DNA from 3 places in the Fictibacillus enclensis genome. Region 2 is predicted to be linked to each of the others. Evidence: riboswitches for the same ligand, from Rfam matches in the RefSeq annotation. Region 2 holds a riboswitch; each other region holds the start of a gene.

Region 1 (3,279 bases), 550 kb from region 2:
CCAGGTTCTCCAAAACTGTACTATCCTTGTCCCCAAGTGAATAACCTTTATCATGCTGTGTGATAAGAGGTGATCTAATGGATTGGATTGAAGCAGTGGTGTTGGGGATCATACAGGGATTAACCGAATTTTTGCCGATCAGCTCCACAGGCCATTTGCTGCTGGGCAGGCATTTCTTTCGGCTGGATGAAGCAGGCTTGTTTCTGGACAGCATGCTTCACATTGGAACACTGATCGCGGTTATGACGATTTATTGGAAAGAAATAAAGGAACTGATTCGTCAGCCTTTTAGCCGGCTGTCACTTCTTCTCGTTGCGGGAACCGTTCCCACTGTCATTATCGGCCTTTCATTTAAGGATTACTTTGAGGAAATCTCAAGAACCGGAATTACGGTTGGCTGGGAATTTCTCGCCACAGGCTGTATTCTTTGGCTTGCCGATTCCATGAAATCCAGAGGTTATAAGGAATTGGAAGACATCACACTAATGGATGCGGTTCTGATCGGAAGCTTTCAAGGTGCGGCCATATTGCCCGCGGTTTCAAGGTCAGGCCTGACCATCGCAGCTGCGCTTTTCAGGAAGATTGACAGGGGGACAGCTGCCTATTTTTCGTTTCTGTTGTCCATTCCGGCCATTGCCGGCGGGTGTCTTCTGCAGATAAAAGATGTGCTCGGGGGCCAGGCAGAAAAGCTCTCCTTTTTTCCCTTGTTTCTCGGTACGGTGATGTCGGCGGTTTTTGGGTATTTGGCGGTTAAGTGGATGATCGCCCTCGTAAAAAAGGGATCGTTAAAAGGCTTTGCCGTCTATGTCTGGCTGCTTGGATTCGCCATCATTGGCATGCAGGCGGCGGGTCTTTTTTAACCTTTTATGAAGGAAGGAAAGAAAGGATTGACATTTGATTCCTGCAGGATTACATTATAACTATTCAAAATTACATAACCTTTTGATCGCTTAATTTTAAGATTTTGTATAAGCTTAAAAGCGGGGGAACCAATCATATGGGGTGAATCTTTTTAATAAAGAGGGGATACTTCCGATTCCCTAATCCGTCAGCTAACCTCGTAAGCGTTAAACAAGGAAGAAAGGGACAGTTTGGATAGTGACTGACCATTTTTTTTGATGGTCTTTTTTATTTGCCAACTAAAGGGATATTTGACGTACAAGGAGAGAAAATAATGGACAAGCAGTTTGCGGTCATTGGATTGGGCCGTTTTGGCGGAAGCATATGCAGGGAATTTGCAAAAATGGGCTATGAAGTCATGGCGGTGGACAAGGATATCGAACGGGTCAATGAGTTCGCCAATATTGCCACCCAGGCTGTTCAGGCAAACTCGACGGATGAAAAGGCATTGAAGGCGCTCGGTATCCGTAATTTTAACCATGTCATCGTATCAATCGGTGAAGACATCCAATCCAGTATTATGACGACCCTTCTCTTAAAAGAAGAGGGTGTTAAAAAGGTATGGGTCAAGGCAACAAATGATTATCACCATAAAGTCCTTGATAAGCTTGGAGCAGACCGGATTATTCATCCGGAAAGGGATATGGCCCTTCGTGTGGCCCAGTTGATCACCTCCGAAAAAATTATCGATTTTATTGAACTTTCTCATGAACACAGCATTATAGAAGTAGGGGTAACAGACAAGCTGGCTGGTAAAACGTTAACCGAGCTTGATATCCGTGCCAAATATGGGTGCAATATCGTAGCTATTAAAAAAGGCAATGATATTCTTGTTTCTCCGATAGCCAATGTGGTGCTGAGACAAGGGGACATGCTTGTGGTGATTGGCCAAAACAGAGATCTCAATACATTTGAAAATGAAGGGGTGTAACGCTCAGTGGCTCTGAAGGTTGAAAAGCGGAGAGCTTTTCTGTATGAACCAATCCAGCTCAATCCTCCCCAAATCCTTGCCCTTCTTTTCCTGGTGCTTGTGCTGGCCGGAGCCTTGCTGCTTAAGCTGCCCATTGCATCTGAAAAAGGGGTCAGCTGGATTGATGCGTTCTTTACGGCGGTATCTGCAGCTACAGTAACAGGCCTGGTGACGGTTGATCCCGGCTCTACTTTTACCCTGTTTGGCGAGATTGTCATTCTCTTCCTGATCCAGGTGGGAGGGCTCGGAATCATGTCATTTGCCGTTCTCGTTGTCCTTATGCTTGGTAAACGGATTGGCATTAAACAGCGTCTCATCATGCAGGAAGCACTGAACCAGCCATCCATCGGCGGGGTAATTCGTTTGGTCAGAAATCTGCTCGTCTTTTCCCTGTCAATTGAGGCTGTAGCGGTAATTCTCCTTTCCTTTCGCTGGGTGCCTGACCTTGGCTGGGGCAAAGGAATTTACTACAGTATTTTTCACACCGTAGCCGCCTATAACAACGCAGGATTTGGCCTGTGGCCCGACAATTTGGTGAGGTATGTGGGCGATCCGACTGTCAATCTTGTTATTACCTTATTGATCATTACCGGTGGGATTGGTTTTACCGTACTGGTTGACCTTTGGTACAGCAAAAAGTGGAAAGAATTATCGCTCCACTCTCGTATCATGATTTGGAGCACGCTGTTTGTCAACGTGGTTTCCATTCTCGTGTTTTACGCGTTTGAATATAATAATCCGCACACATTGGGTCATTTGTCATTGGGGGAGAAGATATGGGCTGCCTATTTTCAGGGAATCTCACCCCGAACGGCAGGGTTCAATACAATTGATATCGCTGGCATGAGGCAGGATTCCCTGCTCTTTATGATTATGCTGATGTTTATTGGAGCAGGAAGCGCTTCTACAGGTGGTGGAATCAAGCTGACGACGTTTATAGTGATTATTTTTGCAGTACTTACGTTTTTGCGGGGAAAAAATGAAGTTACCGTTCTGAAGCGGACCATAAGAACAGGAATTATCCTTCGTGCCCTTGCCATTGCCACCATTAGCATGCTGCTTGTGTTTACGGGGGTCATGCTGTTGGCCATGACGGAGAAAGCTCCATTTTTAACGATTCTGTTTGAAGTGGTATCGGCATTTGGTACAGTGGGGCTTTCCATGGGGCTTACCTTTAAATTGACCTTGATTGGAAAGATTATTATTATTTGCGTGATGTTCCTGGGGAAAATCGGGCCGCTTACACTCGCGTTTTCAATTGCAAGACCCGATAAGTCAAATATCCGCTATCCGGATGGAGATCTGTTTACAGGATAAAAGAACGTGTGCGGTAAGTACTGCACACGTTCTTTTTTACTTATTTATTATTTAGGTTGCTTGTTCGGCGGGCGTAAAGGAAATAGATGATT
Region 2 (3,279 bases):
ACGAGCCGCACATTTGGCTGCCACTTTTTCCATTTTTCTTCAAACGCATGTTCATCTTCCCGCTCAAACGCCACATAAACAGCAATAACCTGGTCGGTAAGGGAAGTGGCAAAGTTGACCGAGTTTTCCACGACCTTCGTAATTCCTGCTACCGGCACAATGATGACATTCCCCTCTACCAGCTTTGGCGGCTGATTAGGATTAATCCGCAGCTGTTCCCCGACTAGATCATAGTGCGTTTTAATTCGGTGAAACAGCAGGACAATCAGCGGCAAGAACACGAGCACCGGCCACACTTGCGGAAATTTGGTTAAAAAGAACATGATGGTGACGATGAAACTGATCAGCGCTCCGGTAGCATTGGTGATCAGTTTAGGCACCCAGCCTTGTGGCTTTTCCTTCATCCATTTCAAAATCATCCCTGTTTGGGACAGGGTAAACGGGATAAACACACCGACCGCATACAGCGGGATAAGATGCTCTGTCTTTCCGTTAAACACAAGAAGAAGAAGGATCGCTGCCACTCCAAGCGTAATGATGCCGTTCGAGTATCCGAGCCGGTCACCGCGAATCGTAAACATGCGCGGGATGAATTTATCCTTCGCCAGGTTAACGGCCAGCAGCGGAAAGGCCGAATAACCAGTATTTGCAGCCAAAACAAGGATTAATGCAGTTGTGCCTTGAATAAAGAAATACATAAACGTTCTGCCAAACGTGTGATCCGCAATCTGGGAGACGACCGTTTCCTTGGCGTTCGGGGTGATGCCGTAATAATAGGCAAGGAAAACAATCCCCGTGAACAGGATGGCCAATAGTCCTCCCATTGCCATAAGCGTTCGCGATGCATTCCTCGGAGCTGGATCCTTAAAGTTTGGAATCGCATTTGAAATCGCCTCAACACCAGTAAGGGCGGAACTACCTGAAGCAAAAGCCTTCAGCAGCAGGAAAAGGCTGATACCGGCCACCGGTGTTCCGACCGGTGTGTGCAAGTTTTCAGGCACATGACCGGTAACCGTGTTGTATACGCCAACCCCGATCATGATGATGAGGGCCACAACAAACAAGTAAACCGGATAAGCGAGCACAGAAGCTGATTCAGTGACTCCTCTCAAGTTCAGGGTAGTCAGAAACAGAACAAACACGATCGAGATTGGAAGATTGTATGGATGCAGGGCAGGAAACGCCGAGGTAATCGCATCCGCACCCGCGGATACACTAACAGCTACCGTTAAAATGTAATCCACCAGCAGCGATCCGCCGGCAACCAACCCTGGATTTTTCCCAAGATTGTCTCTGGAGACCACGTAGGCCCCTCCGCCATGTGGGTACGCATAGATAATTTGCCGATAAGATAAGATGAGAGCAGTAAGCAGAATGAGTACACCGATGGCAATCGGTACGGAATACCAGAAGGCAGCTGCACTTATGGTAAATAAAACAATTAAAATTTGTTCAGGCCCGTAGGCGACTGATGATAAAGCATCGGAAGAAAGGATGGCCAAAGCCTTCGTTTTATTCAGCTTCTGCTCACCCAGCTCAGTTGATTTGAGGGGTCTTCCGATTAATAACCTCTTCAGCGAAGTTAACATGTTGAATTCACCGCCACTTAAAATTGATCTCTTGATGACTAAAAAAAGGTATTAAAAAAGCCCACAAGCCGACGTAAATAGACCTGTGGACAGTATAATTTTAGTCGCACAAGCTTCACCTTCTTGCTCTAAAACGCTTACGAGGTTAGCTGTCGGATTCGGACCTTAAGAGTAGCCCTACCTTTAAAAGGATTCACCCCATGAATGGATTTATACATCCAGTTGGTTCCCCCGCACACTTAGGTTTCAGCGATTTAAGAAATTGAAACTTCGTATATCATACTCCTGCTTTGAGCAATTGTAAATAAAAAGATTAAAACCTTTAAACACAGGTAATCTTATTTATAAAAGCTTGGAAAACCGACCTACTTTTGATAGGAGGATGTATAATGAAGGAGAAAAAAGAGCCCCTTTTGACTGACGAATTTCTTGACCAGCTGGCAAAGGAAATTAATGAATTGTACGGCGGCCCTGCTTTTGAACAAGGCGATGCCTCTGAAAAAATGGAAGCAGAGTAAAAAAGCTCATGTTACTAGGTTGTACAAAGTAATACTTTCTAAAATAAAAAATACCATTAGCTTTTCACTAATGGTATTTATAATCGTATCGTTATTCTTTTTCGCCAACAACTGAAAAACGCTGGTTTTCATGCTGCGGATTTTCGATTTCATCAAGTACTGCAATCGCATAATCAGCATAGCTTATATAGCTCTCACCTTCAGAATTCAGGATCATCTGATCTTTCCCCTTTTGATAGGAACCAGTACGTTTGCCATTTGGATTGAAAAAGGCGGCGGGACTAAGATATGTCCAGCTGATCCCCTCTGAACCTTGCAATTCCTTCAAATTTTCAGCCGCCTTTGAAGCCGTTGGATAATACGCTTTCGGAAAAGCGGGGGTTTCCAACATGCGGGTCATTTGCGCCTCATCTACAAACAGGCTGCCTGCGCCTCCCACAACAAAAAGCTTGGTTTGTGGAGACCCTTTTAGAGCCTCGATTAAAAGATGGCCAACTTCAACGTGTTGATGCTCCTCCCCTGGTGGTGCATTAAACGCATTAACAACCACATCGAAGGCTTTTAAATCTTCCGTCTTCAGGTCGAAGATATTCTTTTCCAGTACTTCTGCTTTCTCATTTTTGACCTTGGCGGCATTCCGGACAATGGCCGTCGCCTCATGTCCCCTTTCTATCGCTTCATTGATAATAAGACTTCCAACTTTACCGGTCGCACCAATAACTCCAATTTTCATCATCTGTTCCCTCCATTACAAAATTAAGCTGTAATCATTTCGTTTACTTGTAATCATTGTAATTACATGTAACCATTTTGTCAACAGGCTTGATTTACGCTATACTAGTACTATAAGTTAAACGTTATCCGCTACTATAAGAAGGTGACCAATTTGTCCATCAGCAGCCGATTTTCTGTAGGCGTTCATATACTCTCTCTCTTAGAGATCTATAAAAATGAAACAAAATCATCTGAGTTTATCGCAGGAAGTGTAAATACCAATCCCGCGGTTATCCGAAAAATTATGGGAATGCTAAAAAATGCAGGGCTCGTCAACGTCCGGCCCGGAGTAGCTGGTGCAGAACTTGCGAAGAACCTCGATGAAATCACTCTTCTGGATGTGTATAAGGCCGTCAACGTCGTCCAGGAAAATGAACTGTTCAGTGTTCATGACCACC
Region 3 (3,279 bases), 2.1 Mb from region 2:
TGCACAAAATTATGATAATAATAGTATCGAATACTAAACTCAATGAGTTTCACCAGTACCATACCCACTACAATGGCACTGACAAACTGCACCCAAAAGTTTTGGAAAACAGCTTCTGCCAGCACGCCCAATGCAAAATATCCGGCTGCAGCTTTTGCCCATAGCAGTTTACTTACTAATACGATTAATTGCCACAATTGATCCATGCCAACTTCCTCCTGACAAAAGCATTTCTATTTCTCATGATATCACCTTTTTTGGTGAAAAAGGCAATATTTTACGATTTCACGGAAAATTAACAAGAAAAAAATGACGCCCAAACCATTCAGGGCTTGGGCGCCATCCTCTTTTTTAGATGTTAATTATACACTTGCACTGACGGATGACGGGCGATCCGCATGTTTTTCTTCTGTCTTCGCAACCATCACTGCACATGCCGCATCGCCTGTTATGTTTACTGAAGTACGAAGCATATCAAGCAACCGGTCCACACCGAGAATAAGCGCAATTCCTTCTACCGGAAGTCCAACAGATTGAAGAACCATCGCTAGCATAATCAATCCTACTCCTGGAACGCCAGCGGTTCCGACTGAAGCAAGAACGGCTGTTAAAATGACTGTCAACATTTCACCAATCGTTAAGCTATGGTTAAACACCTGTGCGATGAAGATTGTGGCAACACCCTGCATGATGGCTGTTCCATCCATATTAATGGTGGCTCCGAGCGGCTGTACAAAGCCGCTGATCGGCTCCGGAACATCCAGGTTTTCCTGAGCAGTTTTCATGGAAATTGGAAGTGTTGCATTCGAGCTTGATGTACTAAAGCCAAGAGCCATGGCCGGCGCAAAGCCTTTAAAGAACCAGATTGGGCTTTTTCTTGCAATCAGAGCAACCGTTCCTCCGTAAGTTACAATGGAGTGAATCAACAATACAGCAACAACCACAATCATGTAGAGTGCCATCGCTTTCAGCGCGCCAAGCCCATAGTTGCCGACCGCAGAAGCGATCAATGCAAAGGCACCGTATGGAGCAACTTTCATGACGAGATTAACCAGATACATCATAATCTCATTTCCCTGCTCCACCAAGTTCAAAATACCTTTTGTTTTACTGCCAAGCATGGTAAGTGCAAATCCTACAAACACAGAGAATGCAATGATCTGCAGCATATTTCCATCCGTCATGGCAGCAACCGGGTTTTCCGGAACAATGCCCATCAGGGTTTCCGTTACCGGAGGTGCTTTTTCTGCTTTAAATTCAAGGCCCTGGGTCTGGAAGCCTCCGCCTGCACCCGGTTTAACAATCAAGGAAACAGCCATGGCAATTACAATCGCAATCGTGGTGGTGGCTAGAAAATAGATGATAGTCTTCGCACCAATTCTCCCCAGTTTCTTTGGATCTCCCAATCCTGCTGTTCCAAGAACGATAGAAAAGAAAACAATTGGTACGACCAGCATCTTAATGAGCTTCAAAAAGATTTGTCCAACGGGCGTCAAAACATACTTATCGAGTCCTCCGAACGCATCTGGAAATGCCAGGTTGAGAACTAAACCTACAATAACCCCTAACACGAGACCGATAATAATTTTAACCGATAATTTCATTTCATCTCCCCCATATCTCTAATATGTCTGAAAGAATGGTATAAAATTACACTCTTTCAAGAAATTTATCCCAAATAAAAACCCACGAAAAGAGCGAGACTTCTCGTGGGCAGACTAGTGGTTTAATTTGCACAAACGTATCACTCTCCAAAACGCTTCCGGGGTTAGCTGTCGGATTAGGCAACGAGATATATGCCTTCTAAATTATAGTTAGATTCACCCCTAGGCTTATGAAAGCCATTTGATTGGTTCCCCCGGTTTCTGTGCCCAGAAACTCAGCGATTGTACTTTATTCGGTTACTACTATAGTATCAATGTTACAAAAATTTTGTCAAGTTCCCTGAGAAACCTTAAACATTATCAATGTAATTTATTCAATAGATAACCCCACCAGCTTTTTGGATTAGGACGAAATATATAAAGAATAGACAGAAATTCCTAAATAGGAGGCATATAAGAAATGAGAATTGTTTTTTTTGAAAAAGGAGATCTCAGTATTATCGTTGGTTCTTCACGATTAAAGGGTGAGTTGACGATAGAGCAAATTAAAAATGAGAGTGAAAAGAAAGCAAAAGAACTTAGCCAGTTGCTTGGCCGGGAGATCGGTTTCATGATCGACATGAACGGCAAGCTTGAAAATGATATTAAACGCTAGGTCCATAAAATAAATGTAAAAAACCGGACTGCTTCTGCTGCCCGGTTTTCTTATGGTCATCTGATCTTCAGTTCTCCAATTACCCGCTGGGCAATCAGGTAATATCCCCGGGGATTTGGATGGATGGCATCCGAGAAATATTCCCCCTTCGGAATCCCGTTAAATAACTCATACGTGGAAATATAAGTAGAATTAGGGGTTTTTTCGCTGATTTCCTGAATGGATATATTCCATTTCTTAATCACCTGTGCCGAAACCGCATCATAAAAGTTTTCGGTATAAGGGTTATACAGCCCTAAAATATAAATATGAGCCCTTTTGTTTTGCTGGCGCAGTTTCTTGGTAATCTTCTCAAGGTTGCTGTACAGCATTTTTTGGCCGATGGCCATTTCCTGCTGATTGATGTTTCTGAAGTTCCAGCCTGCGGTTTTTCTGTAATCATTCGTCCCAATAAATAAAAAGATATAATTGGCCTGACGGACGGACCGTGATACCATCCCGTTGCTGAGCTGTTTATACAGCTGATCCGACCTTTGCCCGCTGATCCCGTAATTATTGAGAACGACAGGACGCTTAAGCTCTTTCTGCATTCCTTGTCTCACCAGACCGATGTAGCCTTTTCGTTTCGGATCTCCACGACCGTATGTCAGTGAATCCCCCAAAGCCACAATCCGGATCTGTTTAGGCCGGGGTTCCTTCCCTTGAACCTGAGGAGATTTTCGATGTTCGCTCCCCTGGTCACCACTATATTCTTTTACGAAATAAAATATAAAAAACAATGCTGTCACTAATACAACAGCACCAAGTAGGTATATGACCTTTTTTCGGTTACCCAAAAAAATCCTCCTCTTTCTGCGTGACCCTAGATGTCAAAATTGCTTGTTGTCTCTCTGAGTTCCCTTTTGCTTATCCATTAAAACAGCATACCGGGATATTATCAAGTTTTACTATTATAACGCAAATAGAAGAAGTTAGCACTTTGGATCCATAAAAAAAACCCCTATTTCAAGGAGTCTTCTT

The links. Region 2 has a riboswitch for cyclic di-AMP ahead of QNH15_RS02405 (APC family permease). Riboswitches for the same ligand answer to the same signal wherever they lie in the genome.
Region 1: another riboswitch for cyclic di-AMP. It lies ahead of QNH15_RS05380 (potassium channel family protein); the one in region 2 lies ahead of QNH15_RS02405 (APC family permease).
Region 3: another riboswitch for cyclic di-AMP. It lies ahead of QNH15_RS18075 (dicarboxylate/amino acid:cation symporter); the one in region 2 lies ahead of QNH15_RS02405 (APC family permease).

Annotation. Positions count from the first base shown of each region.
Region 1 covers NZ_CP126109.1:989,714-992,992, forward strand. Annotated here, with positions in the region: gene QNH15_RS05375 (undecaprenyl-diphosphate phosphatase) at 78-860, shown strand; cyclic di-AMP (ydaO/yuaA leader) riboswitch at 938-1,082, shown strand; gene QNH15_RS05380 (potassium channel family protein) at 1,175-1,831, shown strand; gene QNH15_RS05385 (TrkH family potassium uptake protein) at 1,844-3,187, shown strand; gene bcaP (branched-chain amino acid transporter BcaP) at 3,228-3,279, opposite strand, start outside.
Region 2 covers NZ_CP126109.1:440,367-443,645, reverse strand. Annotated here, with positions in the region: gene QNH15_RS02405 (APC family permease) at 1-1,589, opposite strand, end outside; cyclic di-AMP (ydaO/yuaA leader) riboswitch at 1,709-1,851, opposite strand; gene QNH15_RS02400 (bacitracin ABC transporter ATP-binding protein) at 1,979-2,107, shown strand; gene QNH15_RS02395 (NAD(P)-dependent oxidoreductase) at 2,199-2,840, opposite strand; gene QNH15_RS02390 (Rrf2 family transcriptional regulator) at 2,994-3,279, shown strand, end outside.
Region 3 covers NZ_CP126109.1:3,448,625-3,451,903, forward strand. Annotated here, with positions in the region: gene QNH15_RS18070 (hypothetical protein) at 1-206, opposite strand, end outside; gene QNH15_RS18075 (dicarboxylate/amino acid:cation symporter) at 363-1,604, opposite strand; cyclic di-AMP (ydaO/yuaA leader) riboswitch at 1,743-1,895, opposite strand; gene QNH15_RS18080 (hypothetical protein) at 2,065-2,259, shown strand; gene QNH15_RS18085 (GDSL-type esterase/lipase family protein) at 2,316-3,095, opposite strand; gene QNH15_RS18090 (hypothetical protein) at 3,260-3,279, opposite strand, start outside.